DNA from 2 places in the Streptomyces sp. LARHCF249 genome. Region 1 is predicted to be linked to the other one. Evidence: riboswitches for the same ligand, from Rfam matches in the RefSeq annotation. Region 1 holds a riboswitch; the other holds the start of a gene.

The links. Region 1 has a riboswitch for guanidine ahead of ACIPUC_RS12640 (Ohr family peroxiredoxin). Riboswitches for the same ligand answer to the same signal wherever they lie in the genome.
Region 2: another riboswitch for guanidine. It lies ahead of ACIPUC_RS05380 (DMT family transporter); the one in region 1 lies ahead of ACIPUC_RS12640 (Ohr family peroxiredoxin).

Annotation. Positions count from the first base shown of each region.
Region 1 is NZ_JBIXJQ010000004.1:183,349-197,791, forward strand. It holds gene ACIPUC_RS12610 (TetR/AcrR family transcriptional regulator) at 1-251, opposite strand, end outside; gene ACIPUC_RS12615 (ArsR/SmtB family transcription factor) at 428-730, shown strand; gene ACIPUC_RS12620 (VOC family protein) at 727-1,119, shown strand; gene ACIPUC_RS12625 (molybdopterin-dependent oxidoreductase) at 1,344-3,908, shown strand; gene ACIPUC_RS12630 (FAD binding domain-containing protein) at 3,905-4,870, shown strand; gene ACIPUC_RS12635 (polyprenyl synthetase family protein) at 4,977-6,047, shown strand; gene ACIPUC_RS12640 (Ohr family peroxiredoxin) at 6,272-6,724, opposite strand; guanidine-III (ykkC-III) riboswitch at 6,800-6,863, opposite strand; gene ACIPUC_RS12645 (AraC family transcriptional regulator ligand-binding domain-containing protein) at 6,916-7,935, opposite strand; gene ACIPUC_RS12650 (type 1 glutamine amidotransferase domain-containing protein) at 8,153-8,926, shown strand; gene ACIPUC_RS12655 (discoidin domain-containing protein) at 9,003-11,117, shown strand; gene ACIPUC_RS12660 (sulfotransferase) at 11,144-11,530, shown strand; gene ACIPUC_RS12665 (LamG-like jellyroll fold domain-containing protein) at 11,884-14,443, shown strand, end outside.
Region 2 is NZ_JBIXJQ010000002.1:106,286-120,728, reverse strand. It holds gene ACIPUC_RS05395 (ABC transporter permease) at 1-288, opposite strand, end outside; gene ACIPUC_RS05390 (ABC transporter permease) at 281-1,084, opposite strand; gene ACIPUC_RS05385 (transglycosylase domain-containing protein) at 1,296-3,710, shown strand; gene ACIPUC_RS05380 (DMT family transporter) at 3,728-4,048, opposite strand; guanidine-III (ykkC-III) riboswitch at 4,080-4,149, opposite strand; gene ACIPUC_RS05375 (GroES family chaperonin) at 4,205-4,546, opposite strand; gene ACIPUC_RS05370 (DUF3618 domain-containing protein) at 4,593-4,910, opposite strand; gene bcp (thioredoxin-dependent thiol peroxidase) at 5,024-5,491, shown strand; tRNA gene ACIPUC_RS05360 (tRNA-Leu) at 5,717-5,799, shown strand; gene rdgB (RdgB/HAM1 family non-canonical purine NTP pyrophosphatase) at 5,855-6,469, opposite strand; gene ACIPUC_RS05350 (hypothetical protein) at 6,500-6,886, opposite strand; gene rph (ribonuclease PH) at 7,010-7,735, opposite strand; gene ACIPUC_RS05340 (glucose PTS transporter subunit EIIB) at 7,855-8,088, opposite strand; gene ACIPUC_RS05335 (PTS transporter subunit EIIC) at 8,317-9,618, shown strand; gene ACIPUC_RS05330 (PTS transporter subunit EIIC) at 9,921-11,168, shown strand; gene ACIPUC_RS05325 (MBL fold metallo-hydrolase) at 11,321-12,073, opposite strand; gene ACIPUC_RS05320 (hypothetical protein) at 12,279-12,704, shown strand; gene ACIPUC_RS05315 (DUF488 domain-containing protein) at 12,701-13,057, shown strand; gene ACIPUC_RS05310 (DUF7144 family membrane protein) at 13,114-13,557, opposite strand; gene ACIPUC_RS05305 (PLP-dependent cysteine synthase family protein) at 13,730-14,443, opposite strand, start outside.

The DNA of each region.
Region 1 (14,443 bases):
CGGGCGTCGGCCGCCTGTACGAGCGCTGTTCCCAATGCGTTCAGGAGCTGGCCCACGGAGCGCAGTGCGAGCGCGGAGAACACGCCGTCGAGGCTGCCGAAGTGGTGGTAGATGCTTCCGGAGCTGATCCCGCTGGCTTTGGTGATCGCGCTGACGGTGAGGCCGGCTTCGCCGGAGGAGGCGTAGACCTTGAGTGCTGCGTTCAGCACCTGTTCGACCGTGGCCTCGCCGCGTTGTTGTTTCGGGCTCATCGAACAGGCGTCCTCGGTCTCATTGCGCGTGATCCTTACTCTTCGTCACGGACAGCGTAGAACATCGTTTTCCAGGTTCTTCTCCGGAAAAAGTGCGAGCGCAGGGCTCGGGCTTGCCCTCCAGCACGGCGCGCCTCGGCTTGATAGGCAAGTGAACATTTGCCTATCATGGGGTCGTGGCCGACGACCTTTTCAAAGCCTTGGCCGACTCCACCCGTCGCATCATCCTCGACGAGCTGACGGAGAGGTCCGGACAGACACTGTTCGAGATCTGCTCACGGCTGAGCGTGAAGCACCGGCTCGGCATCTCGCGCCAGGGGGTCTCCCAGCACCTCGCCGTGCTGGAGGCCGCGGGGCTCGTGGAGACCAGGCGGGAGGGTCGCTACAAGTTCCACGACCTGAACACCGCCCCGCTGCGGCAGATCGCCGAGCGATGGCCCGTGCCCGACGCGTCCCCACCGGAGGAGAGCACCCCATGAAGATCCATCTGACCAGCGTCTTCGTCGACGACCAGGCCAAGGCCCTGCACTTCTACACCGAGGTCCTCGGCTTCGTGAAGAAGCACGACGTTCCGGTGGGGGAGAAGGACAGGTGGCTGACCGTCGTCTCGCCCGACGAGCCCGGCGGCACCGAACTCCTGCTGGAGCCCGCCGGTCACCCGGCCGCCAGGACCTACCGCGACACGCTCGTCCAGGACGGCATCCCGCTCGCCCAGTTCGCCGTCGACGACGTGACGGCGGAGTACGAACGCCTGCGCGGCCTCGGCGTCCGCTTCACCCAGGAGCCCCTGGACATGGGCCCCGTCACCACCGCCGTCTTCGACGACACCTGCGGCAACCTGATCCAGATCGCGACGGAGCCGAAGTAGGCAGCGGGGCGCTGCTGCTGCGCAAGGCCCCCCGATCAGCCCTTGATGTCCCTGCTGCGATCCAGCCGGTCACGTGCCGGTCGCCGGGGGAGCGCGATCCGAAAGGACGGCACACCCGGGCGCGCGCCGAACTGCGCCGATCCCGGGAGCGGGATATCAAGGAGTGTGAAGGTGAGCGCGAGGCCCGGCGGTCGCCACCACCCCACGGCTAAGGAGCACGTCTCGTGGAGTTCGAGGTCAATGGCGCCCATCGGGCGGTGGACGTGGACGACGACCCGGCCGCCGTGGAGGTGGTGCGCGACCGGCTGGGTCTGACCGGCACCAAGCTGGTGTGCGCGGGCGGGGTGTGCGGGGCCTGCACGATCCAGGTCGACGGTGAGCCCCGGGTGTCCTGCCTGACGCCCGCGGTCGTGCTGGCCGGCCGGCGGGTGACGACGGCGGAGGGCCTGTCGGGCCACCCGGTCGCGCGCGCCTTCGCCGGCGAGGACGCCCTCCAGTGCGGCTACTGCACCCCGGGGTTCGTGGTCGAGGCGGCGGCGTTCTTCGAGCGGTGGCGGGCCGCGCACGGCCGCACCCGGCCGGGGCGGGAGCAGATCGCGGACGCGCTCGCGGGCCACCTGTGCCGCTGCGGCGCGTACGAAAGGATCTTCGCCGCGGTGGCCGCGGCCTGCGCGGGCGACTACGACACGGCGCCGGCCAACGGGGAGGCACCGGCGGTCCCGCGCACCGAGGCCCCCGAGAAGATCGACGGATCGGCCCGGTACACCACGGACCTGCGCCCCGAGGGACTGCTGGAGGGGGTGATCATCCGCTCGCCGCACGCGCACGCGCACGTACGCTCCCTGGAGGCCGGAGACGTCCCGCTGGTGCCGCTGCTGCCTCCCGACGGCGTGGTCCGGTACGTCGGCCAGCCGGTGGCCGCCGTCGCGGCGCCGGACCGGGCCTCCGCACGGGCGGCCGCGGCGCGGGTCGCTGTGGACTACGAGGTACTGCCGGCCGCCCTGGACGTACGCCAGGCCCGGACCGGCGAGGGCCCGTTGGTCTACGAGGACAAGGCGGCGCGCAAGCGGGCCCCGGGATCCGGCGAGACCCCACAGCTGCTGCCGGCCCGCTGGCGCGGCAACCTGCGGGGCCCGTCCGCCATGAGCAAACGCCCCGCCACGGCCGTGCGCCGTATCACCGAGGCCCGGGCCCAGAACCCCGAGCGGGTCGTGGAGGGCGTGTTCACCACCGCCGCGCAGACCCACACACCCCTCGAACCGCACGCCTGCCTGGCCCAGTGGGTCGACGGCACCCTCCACCTGGAGGTGTCCACGCAGTCCGTGAAGCAGACGGCCGAACTCGCCGCCGAACGCTTCGGCGTGCCCGTCGAACGGGTGGTGGCGAAGGCCGTCCACGTAGGCGGCGGCTTCGGCTGCAAGATGGGGCTGACCTCCGATGTCGTCGCCGCGGTGGAGCTGGCCCGGCTGCACGGCGCCCCGGTGCGGGTGGCGCTGGAGCGGGACGAGGAGCTCACCGACGGCGGATACCGGCCCGGCACCCGGATCCGGCTGGCGATGGTCGCGGACGCGGCCGGCGATCTGAGCGCGCTGGCCATGGACGCGGACAGCGACGGCGGGGTCTCGGTGGGCGGCACCGTGGCGGCACTGGCCCGGTTCATGTACGGCAAGGCCCCGCGCCGGCTCCGCGACTTCGACGCGGTCACCCACCGGCCTCCCGGCGCCCCCTTCCGCGGCCCGGGCGGACCCACGATGTGCTGGGCCCTGGAGCAGGCCGTCGACGAGATGGCCCACCGGCTCGGCCAGGACCCGATCGCCCTGCGCCGCCGCTGGGACGGCAACCTCAAGCGGCACGCCCTGTACGACCGGGCCGCCACGCTTCCCGTCTGGTCGGGCCCCCGCGGCGGCACCGGGCGGTTCCGCCGCGGTGTCGGCGTCGCGGCGGCCAACTGGCTGTATTTCCTCGATCCCGTCACCGAGGTCGAGCTCACCGTCGAGGACGGGGTCGTCGTCGCCCGCTGCGCCGTGCAGGACATGGGCACGGGCTCGCGGACCGTGCTGCGCCGGGCCGTCGCCGAGGGGCTCGGCGTGCCGGAGGAGAGGGTGCGCGCCGAGGTCGGCCGGAGCGACGCCGTCCACGGACCCACCTCCGGCGGCAGCCGGACCACGCCCTCCCTCGTGCCCGCCGCCGCGGACGCCGCCGTCCGACTGCGCGACGCGCTCGGCGGCGGTGACGTGGCCGCCCGGCTGGACGCGGCGCACGGCGTACGGGCCACCGGCCGGCGCCCCCGCGACCACCGGGGCTTCGCGGTCCCCTTCACGATGGGCGGTGTGGCGATCGGCCGCGGCTTCACCGGATCGGTGCAGGTCGCCGAGGTCGAGGTGGACACGCGGCTCGGCCGGATCCGCCCGCTGCGCGTGTGGAGCGGCATCTCCGCGGGCCGCATCCACGAGGACCGCCTCGCCCGCAGCCAGTGCGAGGGCGCCGTCGTACAGGGCGTCGGCTACGCCCTGTACGAGGAGCGGCGCACCGACCCGGTCACCGGCCGGGTGCTGACCGAGAACCTCGAGGACTACCGCATCCCGGGGATCGGCGACACCCCCGAGATCACCATCCATTTCCACCAGGAGGGCTTCGAGCACGTCCCCGGCGGCGGTGTCGGCCTCGGCGAGATCGCCACCCTGCCCACTGCGGCGTGCCTGGCCAACGCCGTCCACGACGCGACCGGCTGGCGCCCGTACGACATGCCCATCCGCCCCGACCGGCTCCTGGAAGGACTGGGTACGTGAGCACCGATCCCGCCCTCACCGACCTCTCGGCCGCCGTCCTGGCCCGCGGCGGGGAGCTGCGCGCCGGTGGCACCGACACCACCGCCCGGCAGCGCAGCGGCGTCTCGCCCGGGCCCTTCACCGACCTCGCCGGCGCCGGCCACCTGCGCGGCACCACGCCGCTGCCCGGCGGCGGGCTGCGGATCGGCGCCCTGACCACCCTCGCCGCGCTGGCCTCCGATCCGCAGCTGCGCGCCGGCTGGCCGGCCCTCCCGATGTCGGCCGCGGCCGCGGCCACTCCGCAGATCCGCGCCGCCGGCACCCTGGGCGGCAACCTGCTGCAGCGCAACCGCTGCTGGTACTACCGCAATCCGCACGTCAGCTGCCTCCAGAAGGGCGGCACCGGCTGCCCCGCGCGCGAGGGCGACCACCACTTCGGCGTGGTCAGCGGAAACGGCCGCTGCGTCACCCCGCACCCGTCCACGCTCGCGATGACCCTGCTCACCTACGATGCCGAGGCCGAGGTCCACGGCGAATCCCCGCGCAGCGTCGCCGACTTGTACGGGGACGGCGACCGGCTCTCCCACGCCGACCACCTGCTGCCGCCGGGCCGCATCCTCACCGCGATCCGGCTGCCCGCACCCCTGCCCGGCGAACGCGCCGGCTACCACCGGGCCACCAGCCGGGCCCACGCCGAATGGCCCCTGGCCGAGGCCGCCGCCCGGCTGGCGCTCGACGGCGCCACCGTCACGCACGCCGCCGTCGCGGCGGGCGGGGTGGCGCGCGTCCCGCTGCGGCTGACGGAGGTGGAGGCCGCCCTGATCGGCCGCGAAGCCACTCCCGCGGTCCTCGCCGAAGCGGCCGCGACGGTACTCGCCCGCTGCCGGCCGCTGCCGCAGACCGGCTACAAGGCCACGCTGTTCAGCGCCACCGTCCTGGAAGCCCTGGAACAGGCAGCCGGCCCGGCTGCCGCCGCCGGCTAGGAACTGCCTGCACTGCCTGACCCCGCCGCGACCGACCACGGTCACGAGGCACTACCGTCACACGTCTACAGCGTGCCCCGACACACCCAGGCAGGAAGAACGCGTCATGACCCAGCAGATCCTCGAGCGCGTCGCCGGATACGAGCAGCGGTTCAACACGGTCTTCGAGGAGTACTTCGACACGGTGAGCGCCGGACTCGGCGCACCCTCGTTCAGCCGTTTCACCCCCGACTGCCTGCGGTTGCTGCGGGAGCTGTCCTTGCGGGGCGGGAAGCGGATACGGGTCGTGCTGCTGCACGAGGCGGCGCGTCTGGTGACGGACGGGCCGGTCGAAGGGCTGGACGCCGCCGCGCTGAGCATCGAGCTGCTCCAGACGCACGGTCTGGTGCACGACGACCTCATCGACGACAGCCCCACCCGCCGCGGCGGCCCGTCCACGTACTACTCCTACCGCGAGCGCTTCCCCGACCACCCGCAGGCGGCCCTCGGCCTGACGGTACTGGCGGGCGACCTCGCTCTCGCCCTCTCACTGCAGGCGCTGCTGGAGGCGAAGGTGCCGGCGGCAGTGCGGCAGGCCATGGTCGAGGTGCTGACCCGGGCGGCGGCCGACACGTTCGTGGGCCAGATCATCGACCTGGAACGCGACTTCGCCGCCGCACCGGACGAGGACGTCCTGCACTGCGTGGCCGACTACAAGTCCGCCCGCTACTCGATCCTCGCGCCCATGCAGCTCGGCCTGCTGGCCGCGGGCGAGCAGCCGGCGCTCTTCGAGAAGGAACTGCGCGACTACGCGCGGCTGGTTGGGATCTGCGGGCAGATGCGCGACGACTACCTGGACCTGTTCGGAGACGCGGCCGCCATGGGCAAGCCGACCGGCACAGACATCCGCGACGGCAAGAACAGCTACACCGTCCGTACCCTGCTGGCGTCGGTCGACGACGCCGAGCGCCGCGTGGTCGAAGCCGCACTCGGGGACCCGTCCTGTACGCCGGAAGCCATCGCTGCCGTCCGGGAGATCGCGGAGCGCCGGGGTGTGGCGGTCAGGATGCAGGCGGACATGCGCCGCTCCGCGCAGCAGGCGTCCGAGGTGGCCGCCGGCTGGCGGTCACGGTGGCGGGAGGAGTCGGTCGCCTTCTTCGAGCAGATGCCGCTGTGGAGCGTCGAGCGGGTCAGGTGAGAGCGGGCCGTTCCCGACCGCGTCCCCACCGCAGCGGGGTCACAGCCGCCAGTACGCACCCGCACGCGCATCGACGTGCACCACGTGCGGGCCGACGCGCACCACGTGGTCCGGTCCGGACCAGGAGCCGGTGGCCGTTGCGGCTGATGCCGCGCCGCAGCCAGGCGCCGTGCTCGGGCACCGGGACGCCGGGGCCGCCCGGGACGCGGTCCGCCGGCTCGGGCTCAGATCCGGTCGTCGGCGGCGGGGTCGTCCACGGCCAGGAGCGTCAGCGGTACGTTGCCGCGTACGGCCTGGGCGTACGGGCAGACCGCGTCGGCCCGGTGCAGCAGGGGCTGGAGGTCCGCCGCCCGCCACCCCGGCAGGCTGACGGTGAGGGCCACCGCGAGGCCGTAGCCCGCGGGCGTGTCCGTGGTGCCGAGCTGCACCTCGCAGGCCACGCGCGCGGCGGAGGCGTCCGCCCCGAACTCGGCGGCGACCTCCGCGAGCGCGGAGGTGAAGCAGGCGGCGAAACCGGCCGCGAACAGCTGCTCGGGGTTGGTGGTGCCGGGCACCTTCTTGCGCGGCGGGGCGAGACGGACGTCCAGGCGCCCGTCGTCCGTCCGGACGGATCCGCTGCGGCCCCCGGCGGCATGTGCGGTCGTCCGGTACAGGCTGCGGGTGAGTGGCACGGTCATGGCGTTCGGCCCATCTGGATCGACGAGGACGCTGCCCGGGTGCGGACAGCGGACGGCGCTGCTCGTGCAGCACCTCGCGCGTCGTCGTGCGTAACCGGGTACGGCGCATCTCGTCCGGGGCCTCGGATCAGGCCGCCGGACAATCCAGCAACGGACGCGGCCGGCCGGGGCCTCGCCGGCGGTGACCCTCCTCACCCGCTGCCGGGGCCGCCGCGATCCGGAGCTGCGGGCCGGTGCCGGACGCGGTACGCCCCCGGGGGCATGCCCTCCCACCGGGTGAAGGCACGGACCAGGGCCGTCGCGCCGCTCAAACCGACGAGGGGGGCGATCCGGTCCAGCGGCAGGGCCGTGGTTTCCAGCAGCCGCCTGGCCCGGCCGTGCCGGGCGGTGTCGAGGAGCGCGCGCCACGACGTGCCCTCCGCGTGCAGGGCCCTGCGCAGGGTCCGGACGCTGAGGTTGAGTTCCTTGGCGGGGCCCTCGGGGCCGGCGTCCTCGAGCGCGGCGTGCTCCAGCCAGGTCCGCACGCGCTCGGCCGCCGTCGCGGCAGTGGACAGCCGGTCCAGCAGGCGGTCGGCGTAGGCACGGTGCAGGGCGTTGAGCGCCGGGTCGTACAGGGGGCGGCGCCTGTCGAGGTCCTCGTTGGCGACCGTGATCGCGTTCTCCGGGGCGTCGAAGGTGACGGGGCAGCCGAGGACGCGGGCGTAGGGCTCGGCCGAGCCCGTGCGGGGATGGGCGAACGACACGGCCAGGGGCGCCCAGTCGTCGCCGGCGATCCAGCGGGCCGCCCGCACCATGCTGCTGACGATCGCCTCCACCTGCTGGGGGTGCATGGCCGCCGGGTCGACGGTCGGCCGGTAGCAGACCCGGCTGACGCCGTTGCGGCGGTGCACGGTCACCGTGCCCGCCTGGCTCACCAGGGGGTGGTAGCGCTCGGCCGCCTGCGCGGCGTCCGCGAGGCTGGCGCAGGTGAGGACGAGGTGGCCCAGGATGTGCAGCCCTTCGGGCCGGATCCGGTCGCCCACGAGGAGCCCGGTGTGCGGGCCGGCGTCCCGGGCGCCGAGCACGGCGTCCCACAGGGCGCGCATCTCGCCGAACTCCAGCCGGTCCGTCGGCGAGGCCCAGGAGCCGGACCCGCCGACGCCCTCCGCCGTGGCGCTCAGGACGGCGAGGGCGTAGGACGCAGTGACGGAGGGCGGCTCGATGGTGGACACGGCCGCCAGTCAATGCGGGCACTCCACCCCCGTCAACACCGTCGGCGGGGCCGGTCGGCGGGGGCGGGTTCGGAGAGTCAACGGGTTGGCCGCCGAAGTGAATGACGGGGCCGCGGGCCGCTCCTAAGGTCGGCCTTCGGACACCGAGGGGATCAGGGGCCCACGGAGCGCCGGGCAAGCGTGCTGCCCCGATCACCACCGCTCAGAGGAGTACGCCGTGATTCTCTTCCTGCTCCCCGCAGGCGACTACGACCCGACCGAGGCGGCGGTGCCCTGGGCCGCACTGCGGGACGCCGGCTTCGAGGTGCGGTTCGCAACCCCCGGCGGGAAGGTCGCGCTCGCCGATCCCCGGCTCACGGACCTCGGCTTCTCCTGGCTGTCGCCCTGGCTAATGACACGCCGCGCCGAGCTCGCCGCCTACCGGCGGCTCACCGAAGACCCCTGGTTCCGCGCCCCCTCCTCGTACGCGGATGTCGAACCGGCCGACATCACGGGCCTGTTCGTACCCGGCGGCCACGCCGCGGGCATGCGGACGCTGCTCGAGGACGCCACCGCCCAGCAGCTGTTCGCCCGCGTCTTCACCCGGGGGCTGCCGGTGGGGGCCGTCTGCCACGGCGTGCTGCTCGCCGCCCGGGCCAAGGATCCCGCCACCGGGCGCTCGGTCCTGCACGGCCGGCGGACGACGGCGCTGACGGCCCTGCTGGAGTTGACCGGGTGGAACCTCACCCGGTTCTGGCTGGGGCGCTACTACCGCACGTACCGCACCACCGTGCAGCAGGAGGTCACCGCGGCGCTCGCCGATCCGGGCCACTTCCTCGCCGGCCCGCCGCTGCCCCTGCGCGACACCGCCGCCCGGCCCGGACGCGGCTTCACCGTCAAGGACGGCAATTACGTCTCCGCGCGGTGGCCCGGCGACTGCCACCGCCTGGCGGGGGAGTACCTGGCCCTGGTCCGTGCCCATGCGGCGGGAGCGGTGCACCCGTCGGGCTGAGTCCGGACCGCACGCGCAGGCCGGCGACCAAAGACCCTCTCCGAATTGTCATGCACGCGTCGTGAAGGGATGGGGAATGAATCGACGAAGAGCCTTCGGACGAAGCCGGTACCTGTTGATCGGCCTGGTCCTCGCGATGGCCACCCTGGTGCTCGGCCCCGCGGCCCCCGGCGCGGCGGCGGGCCCGCAGTGGTGGGAGCCCGTGGCGCGCCCGGCCCCGGACTCGCAGGTCAACGTCACGGGGGAGCCGTTCACCGGGACCGACGCCCAGGGCCGCGTCCGCGGATACGTCGACGCGCATGTCCACCTGATGTCCAACGAGGGCTTCGGGGGACGGCTGGTCTGCGGAAAGGTCTTCTCCATGGCGGGAGTGGCGGACGCCCTCAAGGACTGCCCCGAGCACTACCCGAACGGCGTCCTCGCCCTCTTCGACATGATCACCAAGGGCGGTGACGGCCGGCACGACCCGGACGGCTGGCCGACGTTCAACGACTGGCCGGCCCACGACTCCGCCACCCACCAGCAGACCTATTACGCCTGGGTGGAGCGGGCCTGGCGGGGCGGCCAGCGGATCCTGGTGAACGACATGGTCACCAACGGCGTCATCTGCTCGCTCTACTTCTTCAAGGACCGCGGCTGCGACGAGATGTCCGCGATCAGGCTCCAGATCCAGAAGACGTACGAGCTCCAGGACTACGTCGACGCCATGTACGGCGGCGCGGGCAAGGGCTGGTTCCGCGTCGTCACCGAGCCCGGCCAGGCCCGCAAGGTCGTCCAGGAGGGCAAGCTCGCCGTCGTCCTCGGGGTGGAGACCTCCGAACCGTTCGGCTGCAAGCAGGTGAGGGACAGCGCCCGCTGCACCATGGCCGACATCGACCGCGGCCTGGACGAACTGCACCGCCTCGGCGTGCGCAGCATGTTCCTGTGCCACAAGTTCGACAACGCCCTGTGCGGCGTCCGGTTCGACTCGGGCACCCAGGGCATGGCCGTCAACGTCGGCCAGTTCCTTTCCACCGGAACGTTCTGGAGCACGGAGCCGTGCCCCGGCCCCCAGCACGACAACCCCATCGGCTTCGGACTCGCCGCGGGACCGTCCGCCGAGGGTGCGCACGGGCACGACGCGGCCGGGGATCCCGGCACCTCGCCGGCCGAGGCGGAAGCAAGGGTCCGCGGCGCCCTGCCGGAGGGGGCCGAACTGCCGCAGTACGGCGCCTCGCTCCAGGCGCAGTGCAACCGCCGCGGCCTGACCGCGCTGGGCGACTACGCGGTGCTGGGCATGATGAAGCGCAACATGATGCTCGAGATCGACCACATGAGCGTCAAGGCGGCGGACCGGGCGCTGCACCTGCTCGAATCCGAGCGCTACTCCGGCGTGCTCTCCACCCACGGCTGGATGGACGAGAGCTGGACCGAGCGGGTCTACCGCCTGGGCGGCTTCATCACCGGGCACATGTACGAGGCTCCGGCGTTCGCCGCCGAGGCGCGCAGGAACGCCGCCCTGCGCGCCAAGTACGGCGCCGGGTACGGAATCGGTACCGACATGAACGGCTTCGCCTGGCTCCCCGGCCCCCGGGCCGCCGCCGGGAACCCGGTGCGGTACCCCTTCCGCAGCCCCGACGGCGGCTCCGTCCTGGACCGGCAGGTCACCGGCGCACGCGTCTGGGACGTCAACACCGACGGCGGCGGCACCCACTACGGCCTCGTACCGGACTGGATCGAGGACATCCGGGTCTCCGGCGGCCAGGACGTGGTGGACGAGCTCATGCAGGGAGCCGACGGCTATCTGCGCACCTGGGCGAACACCAGCGGCCACACCACCCCGTACACGCCGCTGGTCCGCGGCTACCATCCCCACGCCGGACACCTCGCCTCCTCCCGCCCCCTGCCCGCAGGCTTCGTCCACGAGGCCGTCTGGAAGGTGCTGCGGGAGCCGGCGCCCGGCACGGTCCGGCTCTACGAGTGCAAGGCGGGCAGCCACTCGCTGCTGACGCCCGACCCGGGGTGCGAGGGCCAACAGCCCCTCGGCGCAGTCGGATACGTGTACACCAGGGCGGTTCCGGGCTCGGTGCCCCTCTACCGGTGCTACATACCGTCCGTATTCGACCACTTCGTTTCCAACCGGGCCGACTGCGAGGGGCCTTACACGAAGGAGGGCCTGCTCGGCTACGCCATGCCCGTGGCCGCGCCGTAGCGGCCCGTGCACAGGGTGCCCCCGGCGTGCGGCCCGGGGGCACCCCGCGTGGATCCGAGCCCAGCGCGGCGACTGGATCCAGCGCCGCTGGAGCGCCTCGGCCGCTGTCCTGCGCGGCGCGTCGATCACCGTCTCGTGGACACCGGGACCGATCTCGCCCGAGGCGCCGACATCACGGTCGCGCCCTATTACCAGCCGCGGTCTACGGCTGCCACGCCTTTCACCGGGAACGGTTCCTCCGGGTCGCCCGCCGGCACACGAGCGACGTGACGCGCCACTTCGCCGGACGAGACGGCGACCTGCTCGTCCTCGACATCGCCGGGGGCGAGGGCTACGACTGCCTCGCACCGTTCCTCGGCCTGCCCGTCCCGCACGAACCCTTCCCTCACCACAACCGGGTAAACAGAAGGTAAAAGAACCCTGTGCGGCGGCGGACCGGGCCGGTCGCACGCGGTCGATATTCGGACAGTGGTGTCCGGTTCCCTACGCATCAAATCCGCCCTGCCGGCGTTCAGTTGAGGGGCGATGGAAGGCGCGGACCCTATCGCTCGGCAGTCCTCGTGTACATGGGGCGGACGAGTCGGCCGCGGGTGAGGTGATGCAGGTCATGTTGACCGGGTGGATCAAGTCTCCGTTTCATTCGCATGTTTACTGATCTTTTATTTTTCCTGTGGGGGGAACAGCGGTGGATCACCCGCCGGGCCTTTGGCCTGCTCAAAATCGGCGGCGCGGACGCGTCGCAACACGTCTTGTCGTCTTCGGCCTTGTGGCCGGCACCGCCCTGACCAGCTGCCTGCCGACCGACCTCGCCGCTGCCGCACCGTCGGCCTCCACGGCCGACGGCGGCGCCGCCGCCCAGCAAGACACGCCGGAGACGCTGGCCCTGGCGGAAGCCAGGAAAACCGGCAAGGACGTATCCGTCGCCGCCATGCGCCGCGAGACCGGCGACGTGGTCGCGAAGCCGGACGGCTCGCTCGTCGCCACCGTCTACACCAAGCCCGTCCGCGCTCTCAAGGGCGGCAAGTGGCACGACATCGACACCACGTTGCGCAAGGCCGACGACGGCAGCGTGGCCCCGGGGGCGACCCTGCCCGACCTCGCCTTCTCCGGCGGCGGCAGCCAGCCCCTGGTCCGCATCGCGCAGGCGGGCAAGGAAGTACGGCTGACCTGGCCGAAGCCGCTGCCCGCCCCGGTGCTCGACGGGAACACCGCCGAATACCGCTCGATCCTGCCCGACGTGGACCTGCGGCTGACGGCCACCGAGACCGGGTTCACCCAGCTGATCGTGGTCAAGACGCCCGCCGCGGCGAAGAACCCGCAGCTGGACCAGCTCAAGCTCGGGCTCTCCGCGCCGGGCCTGACCACGCGCCAGGCCACGGACGGCACCCTGAAGATGACCGACGCCGCCGGCGGAACGGTCTTCGAGGCACCCAAGCCGGTCATGTTCGACTCCGCGCCCGGCCAGGCCGAGGGCTCGGTGGTCCCGTCCGCAGTCCCGGCGGCCGCCGTACCGGCCCCGGCGGGCCGCTCCGTGCTGCAGCCGGCTCCCGCGGCCGGCCCCGCAACAGCCTTTACGGCGAACCCGCCGGCCGCGCACGCCGCGGTCGTCAAGGTCTCGGTGCCCGCCGACCAGAAGAGCCTGGTCCTCACCCCCGACCAGGCCCTGCTGGACTCGCCGAGCACCGTCTTCCCGGTCCTGATCGACCCCAACATCCAGACGCCCCGCGCCAACGGGTGGGCCGGCATCTCCCGGTACTGGCAGGACAACGCGTACTGGAAGTTCACCGGTGACTTCGGCAACGGCCTGTGCATCGCCTCGAGCTGCGCCTCCAACGACGTCAAGCGCGTCCTGTACGCCTTCCCGGTCAAGGGCTGGGGCTTCGTCGGCAAGCGCATCACGGACGCGAAGCTGAACGTCTGGGAGACGCACGCCTACAGCTGCACCAAGAAGCCCCTCCAGCTGTACGCGACCAGCCGCATCGGCTCGGGCACCACCTGGCGCAACTCCAGCTCCTCCTCCTTCTGGGTGCAGCACCTCCAGACGATCAATGCCGCGCGCGGCTACGACGGCTGTGCCGCGGGGTACGTCGAGTTCGGCGGCAGCACCTCGAAGACGCTGCGGGACAAGGTCCAGCAGGCGGCCGACGGCAACTGGGTGGACCTCACCCTCGGGCTCAAGGCCGAGAACGAGTCGGACGGCTACGCCTGGAAGCGGTTCAACAGCAACGCCGGCCTCCAGGTCACCTACAACCTGCCGCCCCGGCAGGCCCCGATGTCGGACCTGTCGATGTCCCCGGGCTCGGTGTGCTCCACCAGCGCGGTGGTCATCACCAAGCACCCGCAGGTCACCGCGAAGGTGTCCGACCCCGACAACGAGCCCCTCGGCGTGCAGTTCGCCGTGTCCTGGGACAACGGCGACGGCACCGGCATGAGCGGCAAGTGGTTCTCCACGGGTGCGGGGGGCACCGCGCCCCCGGCCAACACCTTCAAGGCCTCCGGTTCGCAGTTCTCCATCAGCCTCCCCACCAGCATCCCCAAAGACAAGCTGATCAACTGGGCGGTGCGGGGCTGGGACGGCGCCGAATGGGGGCCGTGGAGCTTCGACGGCACCCCGACCGCCTGCTACTTCAAGATCGACACGTCGGCCCCGGTGGGCCCGGTGACCACCTCGCCCGACTTCCCCGGCTCCACGGACGCCCAGGCGCCCCTCGCCTGGACCGACGGCGTCGGCAAGTACGGCACCTTCACCTTCGACACCGCCTCCACCGACGCGGTGAAGTACCAGTACGGCCTGGACCAGCTGCCCTCGGCGGCCCGGGAGGTGCCCACCAGCGGCGGCGCACCGCAGACCGTCAAGCTGCTGATGCAGAAGGAGGGCCCGCACTTCGTGTCCGTGCGGGCGCTGGACGCCGCGGGGAACGCCTCCGAGCCGACCACGTACTACTTCAACGTCCAGCGCGGCCACCCGCAGCGGGCCGGCTGGACCATGGACGACGTCACCGGCACCTCGGTGGCACCCTCAGGGTCCGACCTGCCCGCGACGCTGACCGCAGGCACGGCCGGCGCTCCCGGCCACACCGGGACCGCCGTCGAGCTGAGCGGTCAGCGCGCCGCGGACACCACCCCGTTGCAGTACCTCGCGACGGACACGGCCGTACTCGAGACGGACAAGAGCTTCGCCGTCTCCGCATGGGTCAAGACCTCCAGCGTGACGCCGCAGCACCAGGCGGTCGTCAGCCAGGGCGGCGCGCACATGGCCGCCTTCCAGATGGGCATCACGGCGGGCAAGTGGGCGATCAAGATCGCCAGCACCGACGCGAGCAGTG
Region 2 (14,443 bases), on a different contig from region 1:
GGGCAGCGAGAAGCCGCCCAGCGCGTCCACGTGCTGGAACATGATCCAGATCCCGACGAAGTCGAGCAGTTGGATCGCCGCGTTCCCGAACACCGAGAGGAAGAAGGAGGTCCGGTAGGTCATCGTCGACCGGATCCACATCGCCGCGATCAGCCCGTAGCCGCGCAGCCCCTCCCGCACCCGGCCGCGCCGGGGCACCTCCACCGCCGCGAACTCCCGTTCCGGCTCCCGCTCGGGCTCCCGTTCCGGCTCCGGCCCCGGCTCCCGCTCCAGTACCGCCTCAGCCACCCTGGACCACCACCTTCCGCGTCGCCGCCGACTGCAACAGCCGCCCCGCGCCCAGCAGTACGCACGCCCACGCGGCCTGGAACCCCAGCGCTCCGGCGGCGCTCCCGGCCCCGGAGTGCTTACCCAGCAGCACGTCCATCGGGACCTGGAGCATCGCCGCCCACGGCAGGCTCCGGACCAACTCCCCGAACCCGCCCGGGAACACCGTGAGCGGCAGCAGCACACCGGAGAAGAAGACCGTGACGACCTGCGCCATCAGATTGATCCCGGACCCGTCCATCAGCCAGAACGCGGCCAGCCCCAGCAGGTAGCGCAGCCCGAAGCTCACCACCAGCCCCAGCACGACGGAGACCAGGAACAGCAGCCAGCGCACCGGATCGGCGGGCAGCGCCAGCTGGAAGGCCAGCGCCCCGGCCGCCAGCGGAACCACCCCGCGCCCCACCAACTGGAAGGCGGCCCGTCCCAGGTCGGCCGCGAGCCACCACATCTGGAGGTCGGCCGGCCGGTACAGGTCGACGGCGATGTCGCCCGTACGGACGCGCTCCTGGAACGTCTCCTGGAAACCGCCCCCGATCAGCGCCCCGGCGGCGAGCAGCGACTGGCTCACCCATACGAACGTCAGGGCCTGCGCCTGGTCGTAGCCGCCGAGGCCGGGCCGCTCGTCCCACAGGGCGATGTACGTGTACGCGACGATGAAACCGAACACGGTGTTGGTGAACACCCCGGCCGCCGTCGCCGTGCCGTAGGTGGCGTAGCGCCTGAACCCTCCGGCCGCGACAGCCAGGTAGAGCGGCACCCGGTGCCGGACTCCCGGCCGCACTTTCTGACGCACCGTATCCCTCCGTTTCCCACGTCGTTCCTACGTCGGCCAAAGCGCGCGAGCTTAGTGCGGAGGGGCGAGCCACGCGACCGATTTACCCCCGTCCGGAGCGGAATCGGCGGCCAATCGGGTAGACACCATGAGGTACAGAAGTGGATATTTCGCACGGCGCCGAGGAGTCCTGGAGATGAGCGACCAGTCACCACCACCGGGCTGGACCCCTCGCGACCCGGACACGCCCGACGGACCACCCGCGGCGGCGCCCGCCGAGCCGGACAGGACGGCCGGCAGGACGGCCGGCAGGACCGCCGACGCGAAGGCCGGCAAGAAGGCCCGGCGCAAACGGACCGGTTGGCGCCGCATCCTGCCCACCTGGCGCATGGTCCTGGGAACCGTCTTGCTCCTCGCCCTGCTGCTCGGCGGCGCCCTCGTCGCCGGGTACCTGCTCGTGGACATCCCGCCGGCCAACGCCGCCGCGACCGCCCAGTCGAACGTCTACCTCTACTCCGACGGCTCCCAGCTCGCCCGCGACGGCGAGGTCGACCGCGTCAACATCCCGCTGTCACAGGTCCCGCTGACCGTCCAGCGGGCCGTACTGGCCGCCGAGGACCGGAACTTCTACTCCGAGCGGGCGGTGGACCCCCAGGCGATGCTCCGCGCCGCCTGGAACACCGCGACCGGCAAGGGCACCCAGTCCGGCTCGACGATCACCCAGCAGTACGTCAAGAACTACTACTTGGGCCAGGAGCAGACGATCAACCGGAAGGTCAAGGAGTTCTTCATCGCGATCAAACTCGGTCGCGAGAAATCGAAGGGCTACATCCTCGAGGGGTACCTGAACACCAGCTACTTCGGCCGCAACGCGTACGGCATCCAGGCCGCCTCGCAGGCCTACTACGGCAAGGACGCCGGCCAACTCACCACCGCCGAGGGCGCCTACCTGGCCACCCTCCTCAACTCCCCCAGCGCCTTCGACGTCGTCTCGCACCCCCAGAGCCGCCCCCGCGCCCTCGCCCGCTGGAACTACGTGCTCGACGGCATGGTCAAGAAGGACTGGCTGCCGGCCGCCGAACGCGCCGCGACCCAGTTCCCGGAACCGGGCAAGGTCCGCGCGGCCGCCGGACTGTCCGGCCAGCGCGGATACCTGGTGGAGGCGATCAAGGACTACATCGTCGAGAACAAGGTCCTCGACGACAAGACCCTCGCCGAGGGCGGCTACCGCATCACCACCACCATCGACAGGCGCCGCCAGAACGCCTTCGTCGAAGCCGTCGACGACCAGATGGTCGCCAAACTCGACCCGGAGAAGCGCAAGGCGGACCGGGTGGTCCGGGCCGGCGGGGTCTCCATCGACCCGGCCACCGGCAAGGTCGTCGCCCTGTACGGCGGCATCGACTACACCAAGCAGTACGTCAACAACGCGACCCGGCACGACTACCAGGTCGCCTCCACCTTCAAGCCGTTCGTCTTCGCCGCCGCCGTCGAGAACGACTCCCGCACCCAGGACGGCCGCCGGATCACCCCCCACACCGTCTACAACGGCGACAACAAACGCCCCGTCGTCGGCGGCCGGATCCGCTTCGCCCCCGAGAACGAGGGCCAGGTCTCGTACGGGAACATCACCGTCAACACCGCCACCGACCTCTCCGTCAACGCCGTGTACGCGCAGATGGCCGTCGACGTCGGCACCCTCAAGGTCAAGGAGACGGCCGTCGCCCTCGGCATCCCCGAGACCACCCCGAACTTCGAACCCGTCCCCGCCATGGCGCTCGGCACCCTCCAAGCCAGCGTCCTGGACATGACGCAGGCGTACGCGACCCTCGCGGACCACGGCCGGCGCACGCCCTACACCTTCCTGGAGAAGATCACCAAGGAGGACGACACGATCGCCCTGCCCGAGCGCACCGCCACCCAGGCGATCAGCCGCGAGGCCGCCGACACCACCACGTCCATGCTGGTCAGCGTCGTCGACAACGGCACCGGCACGGCCGCCCTCGCCGCCGGCCACCCGGCCGCCGGGAAGACCGGGACCGGCGAACTCGACCGCTCCGCCTGGTTCGCCGCGTACACCCCGGACCTCGTCACGGTGGTCGCGATGATGGGCCAGGACCCGGACACCGGCGCCCTGCAGTCGCTGTACGACGCCCTCGGGGAATCCCGCATCGGCGGAGGCGGCTACCCGGCCCGGATCTGGGCCGCGTACACGAAGACCGCCCTGGAGGGCGCCGACCCCGTCGACTTCGACCTGGAACTCCAGCCCGGCGCCTCCCAGCCTCCGCCGTCGCCCAGCTTCGAGCCGTTCCCGCCGGAGGAGCCGACACCCGGCGACCGCTCCCCGACCCCGCCCGTCCGCCCGACCCGCCCGACCCCGCCGAACCCGACGGGCGGCCAGGACAACGGCGGACAGGACCAGGGGGGCCGGACCAACGGCGGCCGGACCCAAGGAGGACAGGACAACGGAGGCACCACCCAGGGCGCCCAGGGCGGCACCTCCGCGGGCACCCAGGCCGGCACGACCCAGGGCGCCGCTCAGGGCGCGAGCCAGGGCGCCGACGCGGGCGCGTCGGGAGGCATGCGCCCCCCGTCGGCCTTCCTCGAATAGCCCCGTCCGAGCAGCGGCTAGTGGCCGGAGGTGGCCTTCAGCCCCACCACGGCGACCAGCAGCAGGCAGATGAAGAAGATCCGGGCGGCGGTGACGGGCTCACCCAGCACCGCCATACCGAGCACGGCCGCACCGGCGGCGCCGATGCCCACCCATACGCCGTACGCGGTGCCGATGGGCAGGGTCTTCGCTGCGTAGGACAGCAGCACCATGCTGGCGACGATCCCGGCGCCCGTGAACACACTGGGCCACAGCCGGGTGAATCCTTCGGTGAACTTCATGCCGATCGACCAGCCGACCTCGAGCACACCGGCGAGAAGCAGCAGAACCCATGCCATGACGGCACCTCCGAGACATCGAGCGATACGGGGTGCGTCGTCTTGTCGTACCCGGTACGGCGCGTCTCGTCGGGTTCCCCTCAACCGTAGCAAAGGACACCGAAAAGGGCTGGTGACCTCGGCCACCAGCCCTGTAGAGCAGTCTTCACAGAGGAATCAGAGGTAAAGCCCGGTCGAGTCCTTCGCGCCTTCCAGCCGCTCGGCGGCCACGGCGTGCAGATCCCGCTCGCGCATGAGCACGTACGTCGCCCCCCGCACCTCGACCTCGGCCCGGTCCTCGGGGTCGTACAGAACCCGGTCGCCGGGCTCCACGCTCCGTACGTTCTGTCCGACGGCGACCACTTCCGCCCAGGCGAGCCGCTTGCCCACCGCGGCCGTCGCCGGAATGAGGATGCCGCCGCCCGAGCGGCGCTCGCCCTCCGGCAGGTCGGACTTCACGAGCACGCGGTCGTGCAGCATCCGGATGGGCAGCTTGTCGTGGGTGGTGTTCTCGCTCACGCCCCGAACCTACCCGCCCTCGCCCGGCCCGCGCTCCGCAGGGTCATCAGCGCTTGCGCCGCGCCGAGACGACCAGCAGCCCGACCACACCGGCCGCCACCAGCGCGACGGGCACGATCCGGCCGACGCGCGGGGTCCCGTCGTCGTGGCGCAGGCAGGCCTTCGCGTCCGTCACGAGACGGTTCACCGCGACGAAGGCCCGCCCGGCGGTCTGGTCGACCGTCGAGGCGACCCTGGCCTTCGCGTCCCCGATGATCGTCTTCGGGTGCATGCGCACGCCGATCTCGTCGAGCGTCTCGGCGAGCTGCTCGCGGCGGCGGACGATGTCCGCCTCGATCTGTGCGGGGGTCCTGGCTTCCGGCACCGCGCTGCCTCCGTCGTCGTGTCGTCTGTGGGCGTGATCCGTCATGGACAGTCTGTCAGCTCCGTCAGCTTAGGCTCATGCCATACCGATCCCCTCCCGAGGAGACTGCCGACATGAGCGAGCGACTTCAGCCGGGCGACACCGCCCCCGCCTTCACCCTGCCCGACGCGGACGGCAACGAGGTCTCGCTGGCCGCCCACAAGGGCCGCAAGGTGATCGTCTACTTCTACCCGACCGCGATGACGCCGGGCTGCACCAAGCAGGCCTGCGATTTCACGGACAACCTGGACGTCCTGGCGACGGCCGGCTACGACGTCATCGGCGTCTCCCCGGACAAGCCGGAGAAGCTCGCGAAGTTCCGCGAGAAGGAGGACCTGAAGGTCACCCTGGTCAGCGACCCGGAGAAGGAGACCCTGACCGCCTACGGCGCGTACGGCGAGAAGAAGCTGTACGGCAAGACGGTGACGGGCGTCATCCGCTCGACGGTGGTCGTGGACGAGGACGGCAAGGTCCAGCACGCCTTCTACAACGTCAAGGCCACGGGCCACGTAGCCAAGATCATCAAGGACCTGGGCGTCTGACCCCGGCCCTTCCCGCCGCAGCGGCCCGCACCCCACCGGTGCGGGCCGCTGCGCTCATCGGACGAACCGGCCGCAACGCCGGCGCGGCAACCGCCGGGAAAACCTGCCGCCGTTGCCCCAACCGCCACGCGGTCACCAGCACCTGGTGCGGAGGCGGCCTGACCCGCCGTCAGACTTCAATCTGAGACCCACAACGGCGGCCCTCCGGCTAGGATTGCGGCGCGAGCGGCCGTTGCTGAACGGTATAAGCGGAGGTTTTAGGTGCCTCTGGACGAAAGTCCATGTGGGTTCGAATCCCATCGGCCGCACAAACCGCAGAAACCAAGGCCCGGCTCCCAGAGCCGGGCCTTCGGCGTACCGGCGTCAGCCCAGCAGTTCGCGCAGTACCGGGGCCAGGGCGCGGAAGGCCTGGCCGCGGTGGGAGATGGCGTTCTTTTCCGCCGGGGCGAGTTCGGCGCAGGTGCGGGACTCGCCCAGCGGCTGGAGGATCGGGTCGTAGCCGAAGCCGCCCGTGCCCGACGGGGTGTGGCGCAGGGTGCCCAGGAGGCGGCCCTCGACGACGCGTTCGGTGCCGTCCGGCAGGGCCAGGGCCGCCGCACAGAAGAAGTGGGCGCCGCGGTGCTCGTCGGCGATGTCGCCGAGCTGGGCCAGGAGGAGTTCCAGGTTCGCCTTGTCGTCGCCGTGGGTTCCGGCCCAGCGGGCCGAGAAGATGCCGGGGGCGCCGTTCAGGACGTCCACGCACAGGCCGGAGTCGTCGGCGACGGCCGGCAGGCCGGTGGCCCGGGCGAGGGCGTGGGCCTTCAGCAGGGCGTTCTCGGCGAAGGTGACGCCGGTTTCCTTGACGTCCGGGATCTCGGGGTACGCGTCCGCGCCGACCAGCTCGTGCGGCAGGCCGGCGTCGGACAGGATGGCGTGGAGTTCGGCGATCTTGCCGGCGTTGCGGGTGGCCAGGATCAGGCGCGGCGGCGTGGAGGTCATGCCGTCATTATTCCGGCCCCGCCGGAGCCGTCAGCCCGGGGTGCAGACCTTGGAGATCTCGCTCGCCGCGTCCGCGACCGGCTGGATGTCCGGGGTGGCGTCGCCGCTCTCGATGGCGGTGCGGACGTTCTTCACCGCGGTGTTCATCGAGTCGATGGCCTTGCCCAGGTCGGTGTTGTCGGTCTGGTCGCCGATCTTCTTGAGGTTCGCCTCGATCTGGTTGAGCGCGTTCTGGGCGTCCTGCGGGCTGTTGCCCGCCTGGGAGACCGCCTGCTGGAGGTCGTTGGCGCCGTCCGTGATGGCCACCGCCGTGTTGGCGCAGTCCATCGCCGTGGAGATCGCGTCGCAGGAGGAGAGGGCGGGTATGGCCAGGGCCGCGGCCAGCGCCAGGGCGGCGACGCGGTGCTTCGGCTTCATCGTCTGCTTCATCATCGGGTCCCCCAGGGGTCAGGTACGTGGACGGGCGCACGGCTGTGACACCGTGCGCCCGTACCAGGACGGACGCGAATCCGCGCGTCGCGGTTGCCGCTCACGGGCCGCTCACAGGTCGAGCGCGCTCCGCTGGATGGCTTCCAGGTCCGCGCAGCCGCCGGCCGCGAGGTCCAGGAGGGCGTTGAGTTCCTTGCGGTCGAAGGGCTCGCCCTCGGCGGTGCCCTGGACCTCGACGAAGCGGCCGTCGCCGGTGCAGACGACGTTCATGTCGGTCTCGGCGCGCACGTCCTCCTCGTAGCAGAGGTCGAGGAGCGGTTCGCCGTCGACGATGCCGACGCTGACGGCGGCGACGGTCCCGGTGAGGGGCTTGCGGCCGGCCTTGATCAGCTTCTTCTGCTGGCCCCAGGCGACGGCGTCGGCGAGGGCGACGTAGGCGCCGGTGATCGCGGCGGTGCGGGTGCCGCCGTCGGCCTGGAGGACGTCGCAGTCCAGGACGATGGTGTTCTCGCCGAGGGCCTTGTAGTCGATGACGGCGCGCAGCGAGCGGCCGATGAGGCGGGAGATCTCGTGCGTGCGGCCGCCGATCTTGCCTCGGACGGACTCGCGGTCGCCGCGGGTGTTGGTGGAGCGGGGCAGCATCGAGTACTCGGAGGTGACCCAGCCTTCGCCGCTGCCCTTGCGCCAGCGCGGGACGCCTTCGCTGAAGGAGGCGGTGCAGAAGACCTTGGTGTCTCCGAAGGAGATGAGGACGGAGCCCTCGGCGTGCTTGCTCCATCCGCGTTCGATGGTGACCGGGCGGAGCTGTTCGGGCGTACGGCCGTCGATGCGAGACATGGCTCCGAGCCTAGCCTCTGTGGAGCAACGCGAGGACCCCGTCCGGAGGGGTCCGGGACGGGGTCCGAGGCGTGGGGCCGAGCGCGGCGGGCTCAGCCGGCCGAGCGCGTGGGCTCAGCTCACATCATGTCTTCGATCTCGCCGGCGATCGGGTCGGCGTCGGTGCCGATGACGACCTGGATGGCGGTGCCCATCTTGACGACGCCGTGGGCGCCGGCGGCCTTCAGGGCGGCCTCGTCGACCAGGCTCGCGTCGTGGACCTCGGTGCGCAGGCGGGTGATGCAGCCTTCGACTTCGTCGATGTTGTCGATACCGCCGAGCCCGGCGACGATCTTCTCAGCCTTGGTGGCCATGTGTTTCTCCCTGGGTCTTACGAAGAACGAGTCTCGGCGTCCGGTACGTGGACAACGCTCCACGCAGTCCGCTTTGTCACGGTAACGCACGGTTGGCCCAGCTACGCGAGCACATGACTGCCGCCTGCCGAATGATGACGATCAGCAGCAGCCTGCCCACAACTGGTCTACACCAGTGTGCCGCACGTGCTGCCGCCGCCAAAACGAGGCCGGTCAGGGAGGACGCCGATGAGCGCGAGCAGCGCCGCAGCAGAGCCACGCCGCCAGTGGTGGAACGGCTTGTTCCAGGGCCTGCAGAAGATGGGCCGCAGCCTGCAGCTGCCGATCGCCGTACTGCCCGCGGCAGGCATCCTGAACCGCTTCGGCCAGGACGACGTCTTCGGCGCGGACGGCCTCGGCTGGACGAACGTGGCCAAGGTGATGGCCAGCGCGGGCGGCGCGCTGCTGAACGCGGACCTCGGTCTGCCGCTGCTCTTCTGCATCGGCGTCGCGATCGGCATGGCCAAGAAGGCGGACGGGTCGACCGCCCTGGCCGCGGCGGTGGGTTTCCTCGTCTACCGGGCCGTGCTGCAGGCCTTCCCGAAGAGCTGCCCGGAGGGGACCAAGGACATCCGGGGCGGCTGCCTGGGGCCGGACGACACCTTCTCCGAGTACGCCTTCCAGAACCCGGGGGTGTTCGGCGGCATCGTCATGGGCCTGCTGGCCGCCTGGTTCTGGCAGCGCTACCACCGGGTGAAGCTGGTCGACTGGCTGGGCTTCTTCAACGGCCGCCGGCTGGTCCCGATCATCATGGCCTTCGTCGCGATCGCGTTCGCCGTGCTCTGCCTGTGGATCTGGCCGCCGATCGGTGACGCGCTGGAGAGCTTCTCCGACTGGCTGGTGGGCCTGGGGGCCTGGGGCGCAGGCATCTTCGGCGTCGCGAACCGCGCGCTGCTGGTGATCGGCCTGCACCAGTTCCTGAACGTCCCGGTGTGGTTCCAGTTCGGCAGCTACACCAAGCCGGACGGCACGGTCGTCCACGGCGACATCGCCATGTTCCTCAACGGGGACCCGGAGGCCGGGCAGTTCCTCTCCGGCTTCTTCCCGATCATGATGTTCGCCCTCCCGGCGGCGGCGCTGGCGATCACCCACTGCGCGAAGCCGCTGCGGCGCAAGGAGGTCGGCGGCCTGATGCTGTCGGTCGGCCTGACCTCCTTCGTCACGGGCATCACGGAGCCGATCGAGTACTCCTTCCTGTTCGTCGCGCCCCTGCTGTACGTGATCCACGCACTGCTGACGGGCGTGTCGATGGCGGTGACGTGGGCACTGGGAGTGAAGGACGGCTTCAGCTTCTCGGCGGGCCTGATCGACTACGTCATCAACTGGAGCCTGGCGACCAAGCCCTGGCTGATCATTCCGATCGGCCTGTGTTTCGCGGTCGTCTACTACGCGGTCTTCCGTTTCGCGATCACGAAGTTCGACATCCCGACGCCGGGCCGGGAGTCGGACGAGGAGATCGAGGAGATGCAGAAGGAGAACCTCAAGGCGTAGCCGCCGCCGCCCGCCCCCGGCCGGGCCTTTCGGCCCTGCTCCCAGGCCCTCGGATCTTCGGATCCGGGGGCCTCGGCCATGTCCGGAGGGCCGATCGCCCGGGTGTGGAGCCGATCGCCGCGCCATGTGGTGTAGACCACAGGAAATCGAAGGTTCCTTATCTATCCCTCACCGTGTTACAACTGGTCTACACCACCTATTGGTGTAGACCACGCGGGCCTGTCTGGCCCGCGTATCCCCCCTTTCCGAGACGTCGCCGTCCCCCGTTTCCCTGGCGGCGCCTTGCCCACTGGAGGAAGTTGATGAGTACGGCAACCGCCGCTCCCGCCAAGAAGCGGGGCTCCAGCGTGATGCAGGGCATGCAGAAGGTAGGCCGCAGCCTCCAGCTGCCCGTCGCCGTTCTGCCCGCCGCCGCCATCCTGCTGCGCCTGGGCCAGGACGACGTCTTCGGCAAGGACGGTCTGGGCTGGGGCAAGGTCGCCGGCGTCTTCGCCAGCGCGGGTGACGCGGTCTTCGCCAACCTCGCCCTGCTCTTCTGTGTCGGTGTCGCCATCGGCTACGCGAAGAAGGCCGACGGCTCGACGGCCCTCGCGGCGCTCGTCGGCTTCCTCGTCTACAAGAACGTGCTGACCGCGTTCCCGATGGACGGATCCGTCACCGAGCTGCTGCCCAAGGGCAAGCCCCAGGACCCGGGCGTGCTCGGCGGCATCATCGTCGGCCTCGTCTCCGCCATCATCTGGGAGAAGTACCACCGCACCAAGCTGGTGGACTGGCTCGGCTTCTTCAACGGCCGCCGGCTGGTCCCGATCATCATGGCCTTCGTCGGCACCGCCTTCGGCGTGTTCTTCGGCCTGGCCTGGGGGCCCGTCGGCTCCGCCCTCGCCGACTTCGGTGACTGGCTGATCGGCCTCGGCTCCGTCGGCGCGGGCATCTACGGCGTGTTCAACCGCGGCCTCATCCCCGTCGGCATGCACCAGTTCCTGAACACCTTCTTCCAGCAGCAGGTCGGCACCTTCACCAAGGCTGACGGCACTATCGTCACCGGCGAGATCCCGCGCTTCTTCGCAGGCGACCCGACCGCCGGCCAGTTCATGTCGGGCTTCTTCCCGATCATGATGTTCGGCCTCCCGGCCGCCGCGCTCGCCATCGCGCACTGCGCCAAGCCCGCCCGCCGCAAGGCCGTCATGGGCATGATGATCTCCCTCGCGCTGACCTCCTTCATCACGGGTGTCACCGAGCCGATCGAGTTCACCTTCCTCTTCCTCGCCCCCGCCCTGTACGCAGTGCACGCGGTGCTGACCGGTATCTCCATGGCCGTCACCTGGGGCCTGGGCGTTCACGACGGATTCGGCTTCTCCGCAGGCCTGATCGACTACCTGCTGAACTGGAAGCTCGCCACCAACCCGTGGATGATCATCCCGATCGGCCTGTGCTTCGCGGCGGTCTACTACGTGGTCTTCCGCTTCGCGATCGTCAAGTTCAACCTTCCGACGCCGGGCCGCGAGTCCGACGAGGAGATCGCCGAGATGGAGAAGGCCGAGGCCAAGTAGGCCTCAGCCGCACGGCGCGCAATCAGCACCGAAGCCCCCGCCTTTCCTTGCGAAAGGCGGGGGCTTCGGCCTGTCGGCACTGCACGGCGAACCCGGGCGGGCGGCTCGTACGAGGCCATGGCGCGGGTCAGGCAGGATCCGGAAGAGGCGGCCTAGACCTCGTAGACGGCGCCCGCGTAGGCCAGGTCGACCGGGCCCGGGTAGACCGCGCGGGCGTCGGCGAGGTTCTGCTGGGGGTCCGTCCACGGCGGGATGTGGGTCAGGACGAGCCGGCCGACCCCGCCGCCCTGGGCGTACTGCCCGGCCTCCCGGCCGTTGAGGTGGAGGTCGGGGATGTCCTCCTTGCCGTGCGTGAAGGAGGCCTCGCAGAGGAAGAGGTCGGTGCCCTCGGCGAGGAGGCCCAGCTCGGGACAGGTTCCGGTGTCGCCGGAGTACGTGAGCGAGCGGCCGCCGTGCTCGACGCGGATGCCGTACGACTCGACGGGGTGGCTGACGCGCTCGGTGCGGACCTGGAAGGGGCCGATCTCGAAGGTGCCGGACTTCAGGGTGCGGAAGTCGAAGACCTCGCTCATCGAGCGCTCGTCGGGGACGTCGTCGTAGGCGGTGGTCAGGCGCTTCTCGGTGCCCTCGGGGCCGTAGACGGGGATGGTGCCGCAGCGGCCGCCCTCGTGCCGGTAGTAGCGGGCGACGAAGTAGGCGCACATGTCGATGCAGTGATCGGCGTGCAGGTGACTCAGGAAGATCGCGTCGAGGTCGTAGAGACCGATGTGGCGCTGGAGATCGCCGAGGGCGCCGTTGCCCATGTCGAGGAGCAGCCGGAAGCCGTCGGCCTCGACGAGGTAGCTCGAACAGGCCGATTCCGCGGACGGGAACGAGCCCGAGCAGCCGACGACGGTGAGCTTCATGGAGCGTGAACCTCCGTGGACGGTCCGTGGACGGAATGCGGGCCGTGCGTGGGTTGAGCGTAAGGCGCGAAACGACTGGTCGCTCCTCCGCGGCGGGCCGTTGTGGGGGGAATCACCTGTGCTGTCACCCGGGGGAGCGACGGTGGGCACAGGCGTTGCCACACGTTGCCATGCCGGGGCGTTCCCGCACGGCTACGGTCGAAACATGGACACGTCCTGGTGGCCCGCGGTGGCCGCGGTCGTGGTCGTGGCGCTGGTGGCTCTGTTCGCCGGAGGGCGGCTGTGGCTTCCCCGCCGGGCCAGGCCCGCGCCCGCGCACGGTCCCGGGCCGCCGCCGAGGCCCCGGGCGGGTGAGCTGTGGTACCTGGCGGACGGCCGGATCTGCCTGGTGATGGCGGTCGAGCAGGTACGGGGGCACCGGGCGCGGGTCGCGTGGATCAGCGGGAAGTACGACGACCGGCGGGCCGGTGTGATCCCGCTGCCCCCGGGGACGGTGGGGGCCGGAGGTCGGGCGGGCTTCCTGGAGGCGGACCGGCCGGAGGAAGTGTCGCTGTGGGAGTTCGACAGGCGGGTGGGCATGCTGGATCCGGCGGTGTGGGACGAGATCAAGGGCCTGGGAGGCGGACGGTGATCCGGATCCGGCGGATCTACGACACCCCGGAGCCGGGGGCGGACGGGGTCCGGGTGCTCGTGGACCGGCTGTGGCCGCGGGGGCTGGCGAAGGAGGCGGCGGCGGTGGACGAATGGCCGCGGGAGGTGACGCCGTCGACGGAGCTGCGCAAGTGGTTCCACGCGGGCGGCTCCGCCGGGGAGTTCCGGCAGCGGTACGAGGCGGAGCTGGCGGAGCCGGACGCGGTGGCGGAGCTGGACCGCCTGCGGGGCCTGGCCGCGGCCGGGCCGCTGACGCTCCTGACCGCGGTGAAGGACCCGGAGTCGAGCCACGCGGCGATCCTTGCGGAGCTGCTGGGCGCGGGGCCCGGGTGACCGCCGCGGGCCGGGATGCCCCATCGGCGTCCCGGCCCGCGGCGGGCCCTTGGGGGTCAGAGGGCGCCGGGGCTGCGGTCGACGCACAGGGCCCAGATCACGAAGACACCGAGCGCGATGGTGATCAGGGACCAGAACGGCTGGTAGGGCAGCCACAGGAAGTGCAAGATGATCATGACGCCGGTCAGGGCGACGCCCAGGGCCCGCCCCCACGGCGTGCCCTTGAGGACTCCGATGCCGACGATCAGGACGACGATGCCGAGGATCAGGTGGATCCAGCCCCAGGCGGTCAGGTCGAACTTGAACGTGTAGCCGCGGACCCGCCAGATGACGTCGTCCTTGGCGAGCGCGGCGATGCCTTCGAAGATCGCGAACACGCCGCTGATCATCATCAGGACGGCGGCGAACATCGAGCCTCCCGCCGCCCAGCCGGAAGCGCTCCCCGAAGGAGGAGGCGTACCGGAAGTGCCGGGGGCCGCGGGGTTGGGAGTGGTCGTCATCGAGCCACCACCCTCTCTGTAGGGTCGGTCGGGCACGTTCAGCCTCGGCCCGTACCACCGTCCCGGCGACCTCCGTGGGCCATTCGGGCGATGTCGCCCGGAAATGCCGCGGCCCGCTCCCCCGGTGGAGGGGAAGCGGGCTCGGGATCCGCGGAAGAGGGGAGGAGCCGGGCTACGCCCAGAGTTGCCCCTGGAGGACCTCGATGGCCTCTTCCGTGGTGGCGGCCGTGTACACGCCCGTCGACAGGTACTTCCAGCCGCCGTCGGCCACGACGAAGACGATGTCCGCCGATTCGCCGGCGGCCACGGCCTTGCGGCCGACGCCGATCGCCGCGTGCAGCGCGGCCCCGGTGGAGACGCCCGCGAAGATGCCCTCCAGCTGGAGGAGTTCGCGGGTCCGGGTGACCGCGTCCGCCGAGCCCACCGAGAAGCGGGTGGTGAGCACGGAGGCGTCGTACAGCTCCGGGACGAAGCCCTCGTCCAGGTTCCGCAGGCCGTACACCAGGTCGTCGTACCTCGGCTCCGCCGCGACGATCTTGATGCCGGGGACGTTCTCGCGCAGGTAGCGGCCGACGCCCATCAGGGTGCCGGTCGTGCCCAGGCCCGCCACGAAGTGGGTGATCGACGGGAGGTCGGCGAGGACCTCCGGGCCCGTGGTGGCGTAGTGGGCGCCCGCGTTGTCCGGGTTGCCGTACTGGTAGAGCATCACCCAGTCCGGGTGCTCCGCCGCCAGCTCCTTGGCCACCCGCACCGCGGTGTTGGACCCTCCCGCCGCCGGCGACGAGATGATCTCGGCTCCCCACATGGCCAGCAGGTCGCGCCGCTCCTGCGACGTGTTCTCCGGCATCACGCAGACGATCCGGTAGCCCTTGAGCTTGGCCGCCAT